4 regions of the Streptomyces sp. NPDC045287 genome follow, and region 4 is predicted to be linked to each of the others. Evidence: riboswitches for the same ligand, from Rfam matches in the RefSeq annotation. Region 4 holds a riboswitch; each other region holds the start of a gene.
What was found. A riboswitch is a leader RNA that binds a small molecule or an ion and turns the genes downstream of it on or off. The one in region 4 is predicted to bind cobalamin.
Positions count from the first base shown of each region.

Region 1 (4,201 bases), on a different contig from region 4:
AGCCGTGACGTGATCCGCCGCAACACGACGATCCTGCCGCTGTACTCGCTGATGCTCGGCCTGCTCGCGCTCCTCGGGTTCATGGCGATCGCCGCCGGCATCAAGGTGCAGAACGGCCAGCTGGCCATCCCCCAGTTGTTCGAGGACATGTTCCCGGACTGGTTCACGGGCGTGGCCTTCGCCGCGATCGGCATCGGCGCGCTCGTCCCGGCCGCCATCATGTCCATCGCCGCGGCGAACCTCTTCACCCGCAACATCTACAAGGACTTCCTGAAGCCGGACGCCACCCCGGAGCAGGAGACCAAGGTGTCCAAGCTGGTGTCGCTGCTGGTGAAGGTGGGCGCCCTCGCCTTCGTCCTGACGATGGACAAGACGGTCGCCATCAACTTCCAGCTCCTGGGCGGCATCTGGATCCTCCAGACCTTCCCCGCGCTGGTCATCGGCCTGTTCACCCGCTGGTTCCACCGCTGGGCGCTGCTGGGCGGCTGGGCGGTCGGCATGGTGTACGGCACGTGGACCGCGTACAACGTGGCGAGCCCCACGCAGAAGCACTTCGGCGGCTCGTCGGCGGAGATCCCCGGCATCGGCGAGATCGGCTACATCGGCCTCACCGCGTTCGTGCTGAACCTGCTGGTCACGGTCGTCCTCACGTTCGTGCTGCGGGCGGTGAAGGCCCCGGAGGGCGTCGACGAGACGACGGCGTCCGACTACACCGCCGACTCCGGCGACCCCGGGGTCAGCCCCGAACTGCCCAAGGTGGGAACCGGCCACTGACCCCCCGGCCCGCCGCGCCCGGAGGCCCCGCCCTCCCCACCCGCGCGGCCCGGCGGCCCCCAAGGGCCCCGCACCGCCCCGCCGGGGTGGTGCGGGGCCCCTCACGTTCCGCGGGGCGGGGTGGGCGAGGATGGGCGCATGAGACGCCGCCCCGCTCCCCCTCCGGCCGCCCTGGCCCTGCTGCTCCTCCTCGCCGCCTGCGGCACGCGGACGGCCGGTGCGGACGTGCCCGACCGGGCCGGACTGGAGGCCCGCGCCGCCGCCCTGCAGACCCGGCCCGAGCACGTGTACGTGACGGAGGCGGACGGCTTCGACCTGGCCGAGCAGTCCGTGGGCGTCCTCGGCGACGACGGCTTCTCCGCCACGTACGTCTCCCCGGGCGGCGGCGCGATCACCCTCGCCGTCGAGCGCGGCGGGGTCGACGCGGCGAGCTGCGCGGAGCTCCCCGCGGTTTCGGCCACCGGCCCCGCCGGCACCCCCTGCGAGAAGGACGGCGCGGGCTGGTACCGCGCCTCGGACGGCGCCCACGCGTACGTGCGCGCCGAGAACGGGCTGCGCGTCCGGGTCAGCGCCGACCGCTCCGTCGACCGCGACACGTTGCGCGGCGCCGCCGAGCGGGCGCACCGCGCCTCCGACGAGGAGCTGGACGCGGTCCTGCCCGAGCTCCGGCCCGGCGCCGGGGAGCCCGTCGAACGCGGCGACCTGCCGCCCGTGGGCGACGGGGCGCCCCGAAACGACGTGGGCGCGAGCGGCTGATCCCGCCACACTGGGTCCCATGGACGCCACTTGGACCCCACCCGCCGCACCGAGCACCACCGACTTCGCCATCCGCCCCGTACGCCCCGCCGAGCACCGCGCCCTGGGCGAGATCAGCGCCCGCGCCTACCTCGACGGCGGGCTGCTCCAGTACGGGGCCGACGACCCCTACCTCGACCTGCTGCGCGACGTGCCGCGCCGGGCCGCCGAGGCCGAGGTGCTCGTCGCCGTCGACCCGGACGGCACGCTCCTGGGCGGCGTGACGTTCGTCCCGTCCGGCGGCAGCCCGTGGGCGGACATCGCGGGACCGGACGAGGCCGAGTTCCGGGTGCTCGCCGTGTCCGGCGCGGCGCGCGGACGGGGCGTGGGCGAGGCGCTCGTACGGGCGTGCGCCGACCGGGCACGCGCGGTCGACGGCTGCGCGCGGCTCGTCCTGTCGGTCGTCCCGCAGGCCCGCGGCGCCCGGCGGCTGTACGACCGGATGGGCTTCGCCAGGGCCCCGCAGCGGGACTGGGAGCCCCTGCCCGGTCTGCCCCTCCTCGCGTACGAGCTGACACTCTGACACAACATGTGGGGGGTGCCGTATCCCGCGCCCCCCACATGTATGCTCGTGCTCGCTGTCGTAGCAGGGGAATCCGGTGCGAGTCCGGAACTGTCCCGCAACGGTGTACCGGTGTGCCCTTCGCGTACCCCACAAGTCCGACGACCTGCCGACAGCGCACCCGGACCGTCCGGCCCGGGTGCCCAGACGTCCGGGCCTCGCGGAGTGGGCCGGCGGACGCGGTCACGCACGCCCCCGTGCCCAGGGGCGGGGTGCGCCCGCTTCCCGCCTCCCCGCCGTGCGGCCCCGAGCCGAGCGAGGGAGAGCCCCCACGTGACCATCGCGCCAGCGGATCCGGCCTCAGCCACCGAAGCCGACGCTCCCGGGACCGCGTTGCTGCGGACCCTGACCGACCTCACCGCGGACCTTCCCGACACCGACCCCGGCCGGGTCGCCGCCGCCGCCCTGCGCGGCCGGCACGCCGGGTCGGACGAGGCCGAACTCCGGGAGCTCGCCACCGAGGCGGCGGCCGGCCTGATCGCCGAGGACCCGGCGTACTCCAGGCTCGCCGCCCGGCTGCTGGCCCGCGCGATCACCGACGAGGCCGCCGGCCAGGGAGCGGTGGCGTTCTCCGCGTCGGTCGCCGTCGGCCACCGCGAAGGGCTCATCGCCGACCGGACCGCCGACTTCGTCGCCCGCCACGCCGACCGGCTCGACGCGGTGATCGACCCGGCGGCCGACGACCGCTTCGGCTACTTCGGGCTGCGCACCCTGTACTCCCGCTACCTGCTGCGCCACCCGATCACCCGCAAGGTCGTCGAGACCCCGCAGCAGTTCCTGCTCCGCGTCGCCTGCGGACTGGCGGAGGACGGCACCGCGCGCGCCCTCGGCGAGGTCGAGGCGCTGTACGGGCTGATGAGCCGGCTCGACTACCTGCCCTCCTCCCCCACCCTGTTCAACTCGGGCACCCGCCACCCCCAGATGTCCTCCTGCTACCTGCTGGACTCCCCCCAGGACGAGCTGGACTCCATCTACGACCGCTACCACCAGGTGGCGCGGCTGTCGAAGCACGCGGGCGGCATCGGCCTGTCGTACTCCCGCATCCGCGCCCGCGGTTCGCTGATCCGCGGCACCAACGGCCACTCCAACGGCATCGTCCCGTTCCTGAAGACGCTCGACGCGTCGGTCGCCGCCGTCAACCAGGGCGGTCGCCGCAAGGGCGCCGCCGCGGTCTACCTGGAGACCTGGCACGCCGACATCGAGGAGTTCCTGGAGCTCCGCGACAACACCGGCGAGGACGCCCGCCGCACCCACAACCTGAACCTGGCGCACTGGATCCCGGACGAGTTCATGCGCCGCGTCAACGCCGACGCCCCGTGGTCGCTGTTCTCCCCGTCGGACGTGCCCGAGCTGGTCGACCTGTGGGGCGAGGAGTTCGACGCCGCGTACCGGGCCGCCGAGGCGAAGGGCCTGGCCCGCAAGACGATGCCGGCCCGCGACCTGTACGGCCGGATGATGCGGACCCTCGCGCAGACCGGCAACGGCTGGATGACGTTCAAGGACGCCGCGAACCGCACCGCCAACCAGACCGCCGAGCCGGGCCACACGGTCCACTCCTCGAACCTGTGCACCGAGATCCTGGAGGTCACGGACGACGGGGAGACCGCGGTCTGCAACCTGGGCTCGGTGAACCTGGGCGCGTTCGTCGCCGGCGACGGCATCGACTGGGAGCGGCTGGACGAGACGGTCCGCACCGCGGTGACGTTCCTCGACCGGGTCGTCGACATCAACTTCTACCCGACCGAGCAGGCCGGCCGGTCCAACGCCCGCTGGCGCCCGGTGGGCCTGGGCGCGATGGGCCTCCAGGACGTCTTCTTCAAGCTGCGGTTGCCGTTCGACTCGCCCGAGGCGCGCGCCCTGTCCACGCGGATCGCCGAGCGGATCATGCTCGCCGCGTACGAGGCGTCCGCCGACCTGGCCGAGCGCAGCGGCCCGCTGCCCGCCTGGGACAAGACCCGCACGGCGCGCGGCGTGCTGCACCCCGACCACTACGACGTGGAGCTGACCTGGCCGGAGCGGTGGGCGGCGCTGCGCGAGCGCGTCGCCTCCGTCGGCCTGCGCAACTCGCTG
Region 1 covers NZ_JBWKJG010000004.1:337,271-341,471, forward strand. Annotated here, with positions in the region: gene mctP (monocarboxylate uptake permease MctP) at 1-774, shown strand, start outside; gene AC07D6_RS09810 (hypothetical protein) at 913-1,530, shown strand; gene AC07D6_RS09815 (GNAT family N-acetyltransferase) at 1,550-2,092, shown strand; cobalamin riboswitch at 2,125-2,259, shown strand; gene AC07D6_RS09820 (ribonucleoside-diphosphate reductase subunit alpha) at 2,405-4,201, shown strand, end outside.
Region 1: it holds a riboswitch for cobalamin, as region 4 does, so the genes downstream of both, AC07D6_RS09820 (ribonucleoside-diphosphate reductase subunit alpha) here and AC07D6_RS23695 (ABC transporter substrate-binding protein) in region 4, are expected to answer to the same signal.

Region 2 (4,201 bases), on a different contig from region 4:
GGTCCTCGCGGATGTGCTTCGCCGCGATGGACCGGGCGATGGACCGGCCGTGCCGGGCACAGTGGTACGCGACGACGTCCGCCTCCGCGATGGCCTCCACCGCGCGCAGGGTCATCAGCGACGGGTCGCCGGGGCCGAGGCCGACGCCGTACAGCTTGCCCGCGCCCGCGCCCGTGCCGGTCTCCGTGCCCGTGCCGGTCTCCGTGCCCGTGCCGGTCTCCGTGTCCGCGCCGGTCTCCGTGCCCGTGCCGGTCTCCGTGCCCGTGCCGGTCTCCGTGTCCGCGCCGGTGACTGTTTCACGTGAAACGTGCGTGCTCATTCCGCCTCGCTCGCGATCGCGTTGACCGCCGCGGCCGCCATGGCGCTGCCCCCGCGCCTGCCCCGTACGACGATGTGGTCCAGGTCCGAGGCGGCCAGCGCGTCCTTGGACTCGGCCGCACCGATGAAGCCGACCGGTATGCCGAGCACCGCCGCCGGGCGGGGGGCGCCGTCCCGGACCATCTCCAGCAGCCGGAACAGGGCGGTGGGTGCGTTGCCGATCGCCACGACCGAGCCCTCCAGGCGGTCGCGCCACAGCTCCAGGGCGGCCGCGCTGCGGGTCGTGCCCAGCTCGGCGGCGAGATCGGGCACGGACGGGTCGGAGAGGGTGCAGACCACCTCGTTGTCGGCGGGGAGCCGCTTGCGGGTGACGCCGCTCGCGACCATCTGCGCGTCGCACAGGATCGGCGCGCCGGAGCGGAGCGCGGCGCGGGCGCGGGAGACGACCTCCGGCGTGTAGGCGAGGTCGCGGACGAGATCGACCATGCCGCAGGCGTGGATCATCCGCACGGCGACCTGGCTGACGTCGGCGGGCAGCCCCGCGAGATCCGCCTCGGCGCGGATCGTGGCAAAGGACTGGCGGTAGATCTCCGCGCCGTCCTTCTCGTAGTCGAACACTGTGCTCCCGCTCATCTCTGTGCCTGTGCGTCGTCGTTGTCTCGTCGTGCCGTCCGTACGGTGATGCCGTACGTGCCGTCGCCGGTGGCCAGTACGTCCACCCAGTCGCCCTGCGGGTGGCCGCAGCGGCGGTCGCAGCCGGACCAGTGCACGGGCAGCCCCCGGACCGCCGCGTCGTCCAGCGGCCGGGCGTCCGCCCGTACGTCGGCCAGGGCCTTGCCGCAGCCGGGCCGCCCCGTGCAGGCGCTCACCGTCAGCCAGGGCGACCCGGGGCGGGTGAGGAACCCGGCCCGGTCCAGCGCCGCGAGCCGCTCCTTCGCCGCCGCGCGGCCGGGCAGGCCCGCCACGACGAACCCGCGCCACGGCGTCACCCGCACCTCGCCCCCGGGCCCCGGCGCCAGGGCCCGGAACTGCTCGGCGGTGATCCGGCCCAGGGGCGCCACGACCGACACGGCACGGTCACCGACCACACCCGGCTCCGGCGGCGCCGCCACCGGCACCGCACCCGGCGAGGCGGCGGAGGCGGCCACCCCCGCACCCGCCAGACGCTCCGTCACGGCCACCTCCAGGGGCCGGTCGTCCGGCAGTTCGGCCACCCGCCAGGCACCCGTGCCGGCCTCCCGGGCAACGGCCAGGAACGCCTCGGCCGCCGCCAGCGCGGCCGACGGCGCGTCGCCCGCGGCCACCCGCCAGGACAGGTCCCCGATCCGTACCAGAGCGCACCCGCCCGGCTCTGCGAGCAACGTCACATCACCGCCCAGCCCGGCCACGTCCCCGCGCCCGTCGTCCACGGCGAACAGGAAGCGTCCCGACAGGGCGGTCGTCCACGCCCGCGCGCACAGCAGCGCGTCCAGCTCCCGCGCCCACGCCTGGGCGTCCCCGTGGGACCGTCCGTCCAGTCCGCAGAGGGGCGACACCACCATGTTCCGCACGCGTTCGTGCGCCGCCGAGGGCAGCAGCCCGGCCTCGCCGAGCAGCTCCGCGAGGGCGAGCCCGCAGTCGTCGGGCAGGCCGCGCAGGTCGAGGTTGCCGCGCGAGGTGACACCGAGCCGGCCGTCGCCCAGCCGCTCCGCTGCCCCGGCCAGCACGGCCACCTGGTGGGCCGTCAGGACGCCGGTGGGCAGCCGCAGCCGGGCGAGTCCGCCGTCGTCCGCCCGGTGCAGCCGCAGGGCGCCGGGGCACGCGTCGGCACGGTCGCGGACACGGTCCCGTATGTGGGATTCGCCCCCGTTCCGGGGCTTTGATGGGCTGGGCGGCATGGCGGCGAGCATACGCGCAGCCTCTACTATGCAGACGGCACAGGGTCCCAGGACCCTAGGGAGGAAGCACGGTGCGAATCCGGCGCGGTCCCGCCACTGTGAGCAGGGCCCCCGGGGTCCCGCGAGTCAGGAACTCCCGCCACCCACGACCACCCGGGGCGAGGACACCCCGAGGAAGGCCCGGCACGCCGTGATCCTGCTGCTGTCGCACTCCGACACCGACCTGCTGAGCGCCCGCGCGGCCGGAGGCCCGGTCGAGTACCGGTTCGCCAACCCCGCACGCCTCCCCATCGACGAGCTGCCCGGCCTCCTCGACGGCGCCGACCTCGTCGTCGTACGCCTCCTCGGCGGACTGCGCGCCTGGGAGGAGGGCATCGACCTGCTCCGCGCCCAGGACCGCCCCGTCGTCTTCCTCACCGGCGAACAGGCGCCCGACGCACAGCTCATGGAGGCGTCCACCGTCCCCATCGGCGTCGCCACCGAGGCCCACGCCTACCTCGCCCACGGCGGCCCGGACAACCTGGAGCAGCTCGCCCGGTTCCTGTCCGACACGGTCCTCCTCACCGGCCACGGCTTCGACCCGCCGGCCGCCGCCCCCACCTGGGGCCCCCTGGAGCGCACCCCCCGTGCCACCGACGGCCCGACCGTCGCCGTGCTCTACTACCGCGCCCACCACATGAGCGGCAACACCGCCTTCGTCGGCGCCCTGTGCGACGCCATCGAGGACGCCGGCGGACGCGCCCTCCCCCTGTACGTCGCCTCCCTGCGCGCCCCCGAGCCCGAGCTGCTCGACCGGCTGCGCGGCGCCGACGCCGTCGTCACCACCGTCCTCGCCGCCGGCGGCACCAAGCCCGCCGAGGCCCAGGCCGGCGGGGACGAGGAGGCGTGGGATGCGGGCGCGCTCGCCTCCCTCGACGTGCCCGTCCTCCAGGCGCTGTGCCTCACCGGTTCGCGCGCCGACTGGGAGGGGAACGACGAGGGCCTGTCCCCGCTCGACGCGGCCAGCCAGGTCGCCGTACCCGAGTTCGACGGGCGGCTCATCACCGTCCCGTTCTCCTTCAAGGAGATCGACGAGGACGGCCTGCCCGCGTACGTCCCCGACGCCGAGCGCGCGGCCCGCGTCGCCGGGATCGCCGTCCGCCACGCCCGGCTCCGGCACATCCCCAACGCCGAGAAGCGCCTGGCGCTGGTCCTCTCCGCGTACCCGACGAAGCACTCCCGCATCGGCAACGCCGTCGGCCTCGACACGCCCGCTTCCGCCGTCGCCCTGCTGCGCCGGCTGCGCGAGGAGGGGTACGACTTCGGCGACGAGGACGTGCCGGGCCTCGCGTCCGGCGACGGCGACGAGCTGATCTACGCCCTCATCGAGGCGGGCGGTCACGACCAGGACTGGCTCACCGAGGAGCAACTGGCCCGCAACCCGGTCCGCATCCCGGCCGCCGACTACCGGCGCTGGTTCGCGACGCTGCCGGAGGAGCTGCGCTCGGCCGTCGAGGAGCACTGGGGCCCGCCGCCCGGCGAGATGTTCCTCGACCGGTCCCGCAACCCCGAGGGCGACATCGTCCTCGCCGCGCTGCGCCGGGGGAACCTGCTCGTCCTCATCCAGCCGCCGCGCGGCTTCGGCGAGAACCCGATCGCGATCTACCACGACCCGGACCTGCCGCCGTCCCACCACTACCTGGCCGCCTACCGGTGGATCGCCACACCCGCGTCCGACGGCGGTTTCGGCGCGGACGCCATGGTCCACCTCGGCAAGCACGGCAACCTGGAGTGGCTGCCCGGCAAGAACGCCGGCCTGTCCGCCGCGTGCGGCCCCGACGCGGCCCTCGGCGACCTGCCGCTGATCTACCCGTTCCTCGTCAACGACCCCGGCGAGGGCACCCAGGCCAAGCGCCGCGCCCACGCCACGCTCGTCGACCACCTCGTACCGCCGATGGCCCGCGCCGACTCCTACGGCGACATCGCGCGGCTGGAGCAACTGCTCGACGAGTACGCGCAGATCTCCT
Region 2 covers NZ_JBWKJG010000008.1:20,338-24,538, reverse strand. Annotated here, with positions in the region: gene AC07D6_RS15145 (precorrin-2 C(20)-methyltransferase) at 1-319, opposite strand, end outside; gene AC07D6_RS15140 (precorrin-8X methylmutase) at 316-951, opposite strand; gene AC07D6_RS15135 (cobalamin biosynthesis protein CobG) at 948-2,207, opposite strand; cobalamin riboswitch at 2,218-2,349, shown strand; gene cobN (cobaltochelatase subunit CobN) at 2,386-4,201, shown strand, end outside.
Region 2: it holds a riboswitch for cobalamin, as region 4 does, so the genes downstream of both, cobN (cobaltochelatase subunit CobN) here and AC07D6_RS23695 (ABC transporter substrate-binding protein) in region 4, are expected to answer to the same signal.

Region 3 (4,201 bases), on a different contig from region 4:
CGGGTTCGTGGGGCCCGGGATGCTCTCCGCGGCCTGTCCGGGAGAGGTCTTCACCTCGCCCGTCCCGGACCAGATGGTGCGGGCCGCGGCCGCGGTGGACAGCGGCGCGGGGGTGCTGTTCGTCGTGAAGAACTACACCGGTGACGTGCTGAACTTCGACATGGCGGCGGAACTCGCCGAGGACGAGGGCGTCCAGGTCGCCAAGGTCCTCGTCGACGACGACGTGGCCGTGCCGGACGGCCTGCACACGGCCGGGCGGCGCGGGACCGGGGCGACGCTGTTCGTGGAGAAGATCGCGGGGGCGGCGGCCGACGAGGGCGCGCCGCTGGAGCGGGTCGAGGCGGTCGCCCGGCGGGTGAACGCCGCGTCGCGGAGCTTCGCGGTGGCGCTGAGCGCGTGCGGTACGCCCGCGAAGGGCGGCCCCACGTTCGACCTGCCGCCCGGCGAACTGGAGTGGGGCGTCGGCATCCACGGCGAGCCGGGGCGGGAGCGGCGGCCGATGATGACGGCGCGGGAGATCGCCGACGCCGCCGTGGACGCCGTACTCGACGACCTGGACCCGTCCGGTCCGGTGATACTGCTGGTCAACGGGATGGGCGGAACCCCGCTGCTGGAGCTGTACGGCTTCGGGGCCGAGGTGCACCGGGTCCTCGGGGAGCGCGGGGTGCCCGTGGCGCGGACGCTCATCGGGAACTACGTGACGTCGTTGGACATGGCGGGCGCATCGGTGACGGTGTGTCAGGCCGACGAGGAGCTGCTGCGGCTGTGGGACGCGCCCGTGCAGACTCCGGCGCTGCGGTGGGGGCGGTGAGCGCCGTGCTGGACGCCGGGTTCTTCCAGCGGTGGATGGCCGCCGCCGCGGCGGCCGTGGACCGGGAGGCCGACCGCCTCACCGACCTGGACTCCACGATCGGCGACGCCGATCACGGGGCGAACATGCGGCGCGGCTTCGCGGCGGTGACGGCGGCGCTGGAGGCGGAGCCGCAGCCCACGCCGGGCGCGGTGCTGCTGGTCGCGGGGCGGCGGCTGGTCTCGACGGTCGGCGGGGCGTCCGGCCCGCTGTACGGGACGCTGCTGCGCCGCGCGGGCAAGGCGCTGGGCGACGCCGCCGAGGTGACGCCGCAGGCCCTCGCCGAGGCGCTCGGCGCGGGCGTCGCGGCGGTGGCTCAGCTCGGCGGGGCGGCGGCCGGGGACAAGACGATGCTGGACGCGCTGGAGCCCGGTGTCGACGCGCTCGGGCGGGGCGGCGACTTCGCGGTGGCCGCGCGGGCCGCCGCCGAGGGCGCGGCGGCGACCGTGCCGATGCTCGCCCGCAAGGGGCGGGCCAGCTACCTCGGGGAGCGGTCGGTCGGTCACCAGGACCCGGGTGCCACCTCGGCGGCACTGCTGTTCGCGGCGCTCGAGGAGGTGGCCGCGTGACCGGGGCGGGCACGGTGAAAGCGGGCGGGCCGGTCGGGATCGTCCTCGTCTCGCACAGCGCCCAGGTCGCCGCGGCCGTCGTGGAGTTGGCGCGCGGCCTGGCCGGTGGGGCGGCCGGGGTGCCGGTGGCGGCGGCGGGCGGCGGTCCGGACGGCGGGCTCGGCACCGACGCGGAGCTGATCGCCCGGGCGGCGCACGAGGTGGACCGGGGCGCCGGCGTGGCGGTGCTCGTGGACCTGGGCAGCGCCGTCCTGACGGTGAAGGCGCTGCTCGCCGAGGGCGACGAGCTGCCGGAGGGGACGCGGCTGGTGGACGCGCCGCTCGTGGAGGGCGCGGTCGCGGCCGTGGTCACCGCGGCGGCGGGCGGCGGACTCGAAGCGGTGGAGGCCGCGGCCTCGGAGGCGTACCAGTACCGCAAGGCGTGACCGGGACGCGGTTGTGAGGGGGCAGGACAACGCACTACTGTCGCAGGGCCTTGGTGTACGGGAAACCGGTGTGAAACCGGTGCGGCCCTCGCCACTGTGATCGGGAAGTCCGGCTCCACCCCCCGCGAAGGCGGGGAAGCCACTGGACCGCCGCGGGAGACCGCGGCGTCCGGGAAGGCGGAGCCGAGGCGGTACGACCCGTCAGCCAGGAGACCGGCCAAGGCGCGTTGTCCATCCACGAGGTGCTGGAGAGGGTCTTCCCACATGCACATAGCCGAGGGGTTCCTGCCCCGGGAGCACGCGGTCGCCTGGACGGTGGCGGCCGCCCCGTTCGTCGTCCACGGTGTCCGGGCCCTGACCCGGGAGGTCAGGGCCAACCCCGATTCGACGCTGCTGCTCGGCGCGGCGGGGGCGTTCACGTTCGTCCTGTCCGCGTTGAAGATCCCGTCCGTGACGGGCAGCTGCTCCCACCCCACCGGTACGGGGCTGGGCGCCATCCTGTTCCGGCCGCCGGTCATGGCGGTGCTCGGCACGATCACCCTGCTGTTCCAGGCGCTGCTGCTGGCGCACGGCGGGCTCACGACGCTCGGCGCGAACGCCTTCTCCATGGCGGTCGTCGGCCCGTGGGCCGGGTACGGGACGTACCGGCTGCTGCGCCGGTCCGGTGTGCCGCTGATGGGGGCCGTGTTCTCCGGCGCGTTCGTCGCGGACCTGTCCACGTACTGCGTGACGAGCGTGCAGCTGGCGCTGGCGTTCCCCGACCCGGGCAGCGGCTTCGCGGGGGCGCTCGCGAAGTTCGGGGGGATCTTCGCGGTGACACAGGTGCCGCTCGCGGTCAGCGAGGGCCTGTTGACGGTCCTGGTGATGCGGCTGCTGCGGCAGTCCAGCAAGGGCGAGTTGGCGCGGCTCGGGGTGCTCCCGGCGGCGGGCGCGGCGAAGGGGGCGACGGTCCGATGAGCCGTGACGCGAGGATCAACGCCCTGATCCTGCTGGTGGTCGCGGCGCTGGCGGTGCTGCCGCTGGCGCTGGGCCTCGGCGAGGGCGAGGAGGAGCCGTTCGCGGGCGCCGACGCGCAGGCGGAGACGGCGATCACGGAGAACGCCCCGGACTACGAGCCGTGGTTCACCCCGCTGTACGAACCGCCGTCCGGGGAGGTCGAGTCGGCGCTGTTCTCCCTGCAGGCGGCGCTCGGTGCGGGGGTGCTGGCGTACTACTTCGGGCTGCGGCGCGGCCGGCGGCAGGGCTCGGAGCGGGCCCGGGCCGGTGCCTCCGCCGGTGCCGGGGGCGGTGCCGCGTCCGGCGCCCGGGCCGACGGGCCCGCGGCGTCCGGGGAGTAGCGCGGGTGCTGCCCATCGACGTGGCGGCGCACGGCAGTCGCTGGCGCCGCCGCCATCCGGCCGAGAAGGCCGTGCTGGGCTTCGGGTTGACGGGGTGCGCGGTGTCCCTGCCGCCGTGGCCGGGCGCGGCCTTGGTCATGGTGGTGGCGGTGGCGGTGCTGCTGGGCCCGGCCGGGGTGGCGCCGCGCCGGCTGTGGCGGGCGTGGCGGCTGCCGCTCGGGTTCTGCGTGACGGGCGCCGTGCCGCTGCTGTTCCAGGTCGGCGGTCCGGCCGGGTTCGTGGCGCTGGCGCCGGGAGGCCCGGCGCACGCCGGCCAGTTGTTGCTGCGCACGTCGGCGGCGTCGCTGGGGCTGCTGCTGTTCGCGTTCACCACGCCCGTGTCGGACGTGCTGCCCCGGCTCGTGCGGGCCGGGGTGCCTGCGCCGGTGGTGGACGTCGCGCTGGTGATGTACCGGATCGGCTTCCTGCTGCTGGACGCGGTGGCGCGGATCCGGCAGGCGCAGGCGGCGCGGCTCGGGCTGGCGGGCCGCGCGGCGGCGTGGCGGTCGGTGGCGGGACTGGCCGCGACGGCGTTCGTGCGGGCCTTCGACCGGGCGGCGCGGTTGCAGACGGGGCTCGCGGGGCGCGGTTACGACGGCACGCTGCGGGTGCTGGTGCCCGACGCGCGGGTGGACCGGCGTTTCCTCGCCGCGACGGCGGCGCTGCTGGCGGCGGTGGTCGCCCTCACCCTGGTACTGGAGAGGTGGCTGTGATGCCGGGATCCGCCGTGGTCGAGCTGGTCGGGGCGGGGTTCGCCTACGAGGACGGTCCCGCCGTGCTGTCCGGGGTCGACTTCGCCGTGCCGGAGGGGCGGTCGCTGGCCGTGCTGGGCCGCAACGGAAGCGGCAAGACGACGCTGCTGCGGCTGCTCAGCGGCGGGCTGCGGTGCCGAAGCGGGCGCCTGCGGGTCGCCGGTGAGGACGTGGCGTACGACCGGAAGGGCCTCACCAGGCTGCGCACGACGGTGCAACTGGTGGTGCA
Region 3 covers NZ_JBWKJG010000002.1:199,117-203,317, reverse strand. Annotated here, with positions in the region: gene dhaK (dihydroxyacetone kinase subunit DhaK) at 1-811, shown strand, start outside; gene dhaL (dihydroxyacetone kinase subunit DhaL) at 817-1,419, shown strand; gene AC07D6_RS04170 (PTS sugar transporter subunit IIA domain-containing protein) at 1,416-1,844, shown strand; cobalamin riboswitch at 1,879-2,080, shown strand; gene AC07D6_RS04165 (energy-coupling factor ABC transporter permease) at 2,109-2,801, shown strand; gene AC07D6_RS04160 (energy-coupling factor ABC transporter substrate-binding protein) at 2,798-3,181, shown strand; gene cbiQ (cobalt ECF transporter T component CbiQ) at 3,187-3,933, shown strand; gene AC07D6_RS04150 (energy-coupling factor ABC transporter ATP-binding protein) at 3,933-4,201, shown strand, end outside.
Region 3: it holds a riboswitch for cobalamin, as region 4 does, so the genes downstream of both, AC07D6_RS04165 (energy-coupling factor ABC transporter permease) here and AC07D6_RS23695 (ABC transporter substrate-binding protein) in region 4, are expected to answer to the same signal.

Region 4 (4,201 bases):
ACCCGCCGGGGCCGCCGCCGTCGCGGCCGGCGCCGTCTCCGAAGACGAGGTCCGCGCCTGGCGGAGGGGCCTGGAGCGGCTGGACCGGCAGGGGACGTTCGTCGTGGCGATGACCATGTTCGTCACCACCGGACGCCGTCCCTGACCGGCCCCGCCCGTCCCGTACGCGGGTGACGCCCCGCCCGGTCACCGCGTCCCGCGGGGAGCGCCGCCGGGCGGGGCGGGCGCGGTGAGGTCCGCGGCGGTGTGCCCCGCCGCGGTCACCGGCCCGACGGGCCGGCCGGCGTCGGACGCGCGGGCCGGCAGTCCGCGTCCGCCGGAGGAGCCGGCGCGCGCCGCCGGCGCCGGCCCGAGCATGAGGCCGCCGCCCATGGCCAGGACGGCCGCGACGTGCCGCTCGCCGATCCGCGTGGGGGTGCCTGTCACGTGAGGTGCTCCTCTCTGGTCGCCGGCGCCGCCGTGGTGCGGCGCGGCTGGTCAGTCGGTGAGGTTCCCAGCCCCGGTGCGCCGTCGCACGGAATTCCCCCCGGCTGTCGCCCGGTTGGCGTACACGGCGCCTCCCGCCGGGGCCCTCGTCGCCGCGCGCGCCGGCCGGTGACCCCGCGCGGACCGGGCCGGTCGGGCGGTGAAGGCCGCCCCGGCTCCCGCCGTCCGGCGCGTCCGGGCGGTGCCCGGCCCACCCGGTGCCCGGCCCGCCCGGCGGGTACGCGCCGCCCGCCGCGCCCCCGTATGGGGCTGCGGCGTTCGGCCGTTGCCGTTGCCGTTGCCGTTGCCGTTGCCGTTGCCGTTGCCGTTGCCGTCGCTGTCGCCGTGCCCGCGCGGCGCCCGCGCCCGTGTGCGTCCGCGCGGGCCCGTGGACGGGGGCAGGTCAGCCGTTGGCGAGGGCCTGGACGCGGTCGTAGGCGCCGTTGAACCGGTTGTGGTCGCCGACGATCGGGCCCGAGGAGGTGTACTGCCACATCGTGTGGTACGCCCAGCCGGCGGGGAGTTCGCCCACGGTGGTGTTGTAGCGGGCGATCCACAGCGGATGGGCCGAGGCGAAGCCGCCGTAGTCGCCGGTGCACTGCCTCCACCAGCTCGTCGCCGTGTAGATCACCGCGTCGCGGCCGGTCCGGTACTTGTAGCGGGCGAGGAAGTCGCGGATCCAACTGACCATGCCGGCCTGGGTCTTGCCGTAGCAGGCCGCGCCGTAGGGGTTCCATTCGATGTCGAGCGCGCCCGGCAGGGTCTTCCCGTCGCGGGACCAGCCGCCGCCGTTGTCGACGAAGTAGTCGGCCTGGGCGGCGCCGCCGGCCGTGTCGGGGGTCGCGAAGTGGTACGCGCCCCGGATCATGCCGATGCCGTACGAGCCGTTGTACTGCTGCGGGAAGTAGGGGTTCTTGTAGTACGTCCCCTCGGTGGCCTTCACGTAGGCCCACCGCACCCCGCTCGTCCAGAGGGCGGACCAGTCGACGTTGCCCTGGTGGCTGGAGACGTCCACGCCCTCCGTCTGGGTGGCGTAGGGGCCTGCGGGGACGCCGCCGACGCCGTCGTGGGCGGCGACGCCCGTCCCCATGCGGGCGCTGCCCCGGGGCGGCTTGCCGGGGCCGTCGGCGGCGCTCGCCGCTCCCGGGAGGGCCAGGAGGAGGGCCAGGACGGCGAGCAGGGCCGTGGCCATGGCGGTTCGGGTCGTTCCGGATCTGTGCACGGGCATGGCGTGCCTCCGAAAACCTGGTGTGAACATGACAGGTTACGCTTCACGCTACGCACGTAGAACGCGCCGCGGAAGGGCGAACGGAACCGCCGTTGGTCTACGCCACCGAAACCGGTGCCGAACTGCGGCGACGGCGGGGGTTTTCAGAGCCGGCCCCGTCCCGGCGCGGGCGCGTCCCCGCGGCCCGGCGGCCCCGCCCCCCGGACTCGACCCCCACCGGGCTGTGCTACGTTGCCGGGGCCAGTCGCACTCCGTACGCACGCGTACGACGAGTCAGGGAATCCGGTGCGAATCCGGAACTGACGCGCAGCGGTGAGGGTGACGGGCGGGGCAACCGATGCCACTGGGCCGCGCACCGGCCCGGGAAGGCGCCCCGTCCGGATGATCCCGAGTCCGAAGACCTGCTGGCGCACCGTACGGACGGGCCCCGCGCATGGGCCCTCGACACCGAGGACGGCTCCGTGCCCTTTCCGCGTCCAGCGCGCCTGCCCGCCGCCGCCCTGTGCGGCACCCTCCTCCTGACCGGCTGCGGCGGCGCCCCCTCCGACGACTCCTCCCCGCCCCGGGACGACGCCGCGACCCGCGTGATCGAGAACTGCGGGCGCCAGGTTGAGATCACCGGGGACGGCCCGCGCCGCGCCGTCTCCCTCGACCAGGGCACCACCGAGATCCTCCTCGCCCTCGGCCTCGCCGACCGCATGGCCGGCACGGCCACCTGGACCGACCCGGTCATGAAGGGGCTGGAGAAGGAGAACGCCCGCGTCGAGCGCCTCGCCGAGAACCAGCCGTCGTTCGAGAAGGTCCTCGACGCCGAACCCGACTTCGTCGCCGCCTCGTTCGCCTCCACCCTCGGCAAGGGCGGGGTCGCCACCCGCGACCGGTTCGAGCGGCTCGGCGTACCGACGTACCTCTCCCCGTCCGACTGCGAGGGCAAGGACAACAGCGGCGACGGCGACGGCGTCCGCACCCGGCCCCTCACCATGGCCGCCGTCCACGGCGAAGTGCGGGACCTGGCCCGCGTCTTCGGCGTGGAGGAGCGCGGCGACGCCCTCGTCCGGAGCCTCACCTCCCGCGTCGCCGAGGCGAAGAAGGGCCTCGACGCGTCGGACGTCACCCTCATGTACTGGTTCTCCGACGCCGAGTCCCCGTACCTGGCGGGCTGCTGCGGCGCGCCCGGCGTCATCACCCGCGAGCTCGGCGCGAAGAACGCCTTCGACGACACGACCGAGGAATGGCCCCAGGTCACCTGGGAGACGGTCGCCGACCGCAACCCCGACGTGCTCGTGATCGGCGACCTCACCCGCAGGTCGCAGACGGCGGAGAGCGCCGCCAAGAAGATCGAGTTCCTGGAGTCCCACCCCGTGACCCGGAACATGGACGCCGTGCGCCGCAAGCGGTACGTCCTGCTCAGCGGCCAGGCCATGAACCCGACCATCCGGACCGTCGAAGGCGTCGAACAGGTCGCCGCCGCCCTCCGCCGGTTCGGCCTCGCCCGGTGACCGCCGCCCTGCTGCGCACGGCGGCGGGGCTCGCGGCACTCGCCGTGTCCGTCGCCCTCGCCATCACCATCGGGCCCGCCGACATCGGCGTCACCGACGTGTGGTCCACCGTCGCCGCCCACCTCGGCGGCGCCCCGTCCGGCCTCACCGCGATCCGCGACGGCATCGTGTGGGAGCTGCGGCTGCCCCGGACCCTGCTCGCCGCCGTGTGCGGCGCCGGCCTCGCCGTGTGCGGGGCCGTCCTGCAGTCCCTGCTCCGCAACCCGCTCGCCGACCCCTTCGTCCTCGGCGTCTCCTCCGGGGCCTCCACCGGGGCGGTCCTCGTCGTCGTCCTCGGCGTCGGCGGGGGCGCGCTGTCGGTGTCCGCCGGGGCGTTCGCCGGAGCCGTCTGCTCGTTCGCGCTGATGATGCTGCTGAGCCACGTCCTCGGCGGCACCACCGACCGGGTCGTCCTCTCCGGCGTCGCCGCGATGCAGCTGTTCTCCGCCCTCACCTCCTTCGTCGTCGTCACCTCCGCCGACGCCGAGACGACCCGCGGGGTGCTGTTCTGGCTGCTCGGCTCCCTCGGCGGCGCCGGCTGGACCGACGTCGCGCTGTGCGCCGCCGCCCTCGCGGCCGTCCTCGCCGTCTGCCTGGCGTACGGCAGGACCCTCGACGCGTTCGCCTTCGGCCAGGACGCGGCGGCCGCCCTCGGCGTCCACGTCGCCCGCACCCGCGTCGTCCTGCTCTGCGCCACCGCCCTGCTCACGGCCGTACTCGTCAGCTCCGCCGGCGCCATCGGCTTCGTCGGCCTCGTCCTGCCGCACGCCGCCAAGGCCCTCGTCGGGCCCGGCCACACCCGGCTGCTGCCCGCCACCGCCCTCGGCGGGGCCGTGTTCCTCGTCTGGGTCGACACCCTGGCCCGCACCCTCCTCGAACCGCAGGAGGTCCCCGTCGGCGTCATGACCTCCCTGCTCGGCGTGCCGGCCTTCGTCCTCGTGCTGTACCGGACCAGGAAGGCCACCCGATG
Region 4 covers NZ_JBWKJG010000015.1:20,318-24,518, forward strand. Annotated here, with positions in the region: gene AC07D6_RS23680 (methyltransferase domain-containing protein) at 1-145, shown strand, start outside; gene AC07D6_RS23685 (hypothetical protein) at 187-426, opposite strand; gene AC07D6_RS23690 (lysozyme) at 869-1,693, opposite strand; cobalamin riboswitch at 1,918-2,116, shown strand; gene AC07D6_RS23695 (ABC transporter substrate-binding protein) at 2,155-3,192, shown strand; gene AC07D6_RS23700 (FecCD family ABC transporter permease) at 3,189-4,201, shown strand, end outside; gene AC07D6_RS23705 (ABC transporter ATP-binding protein) at 4,199-4,201, shown strand, end outside.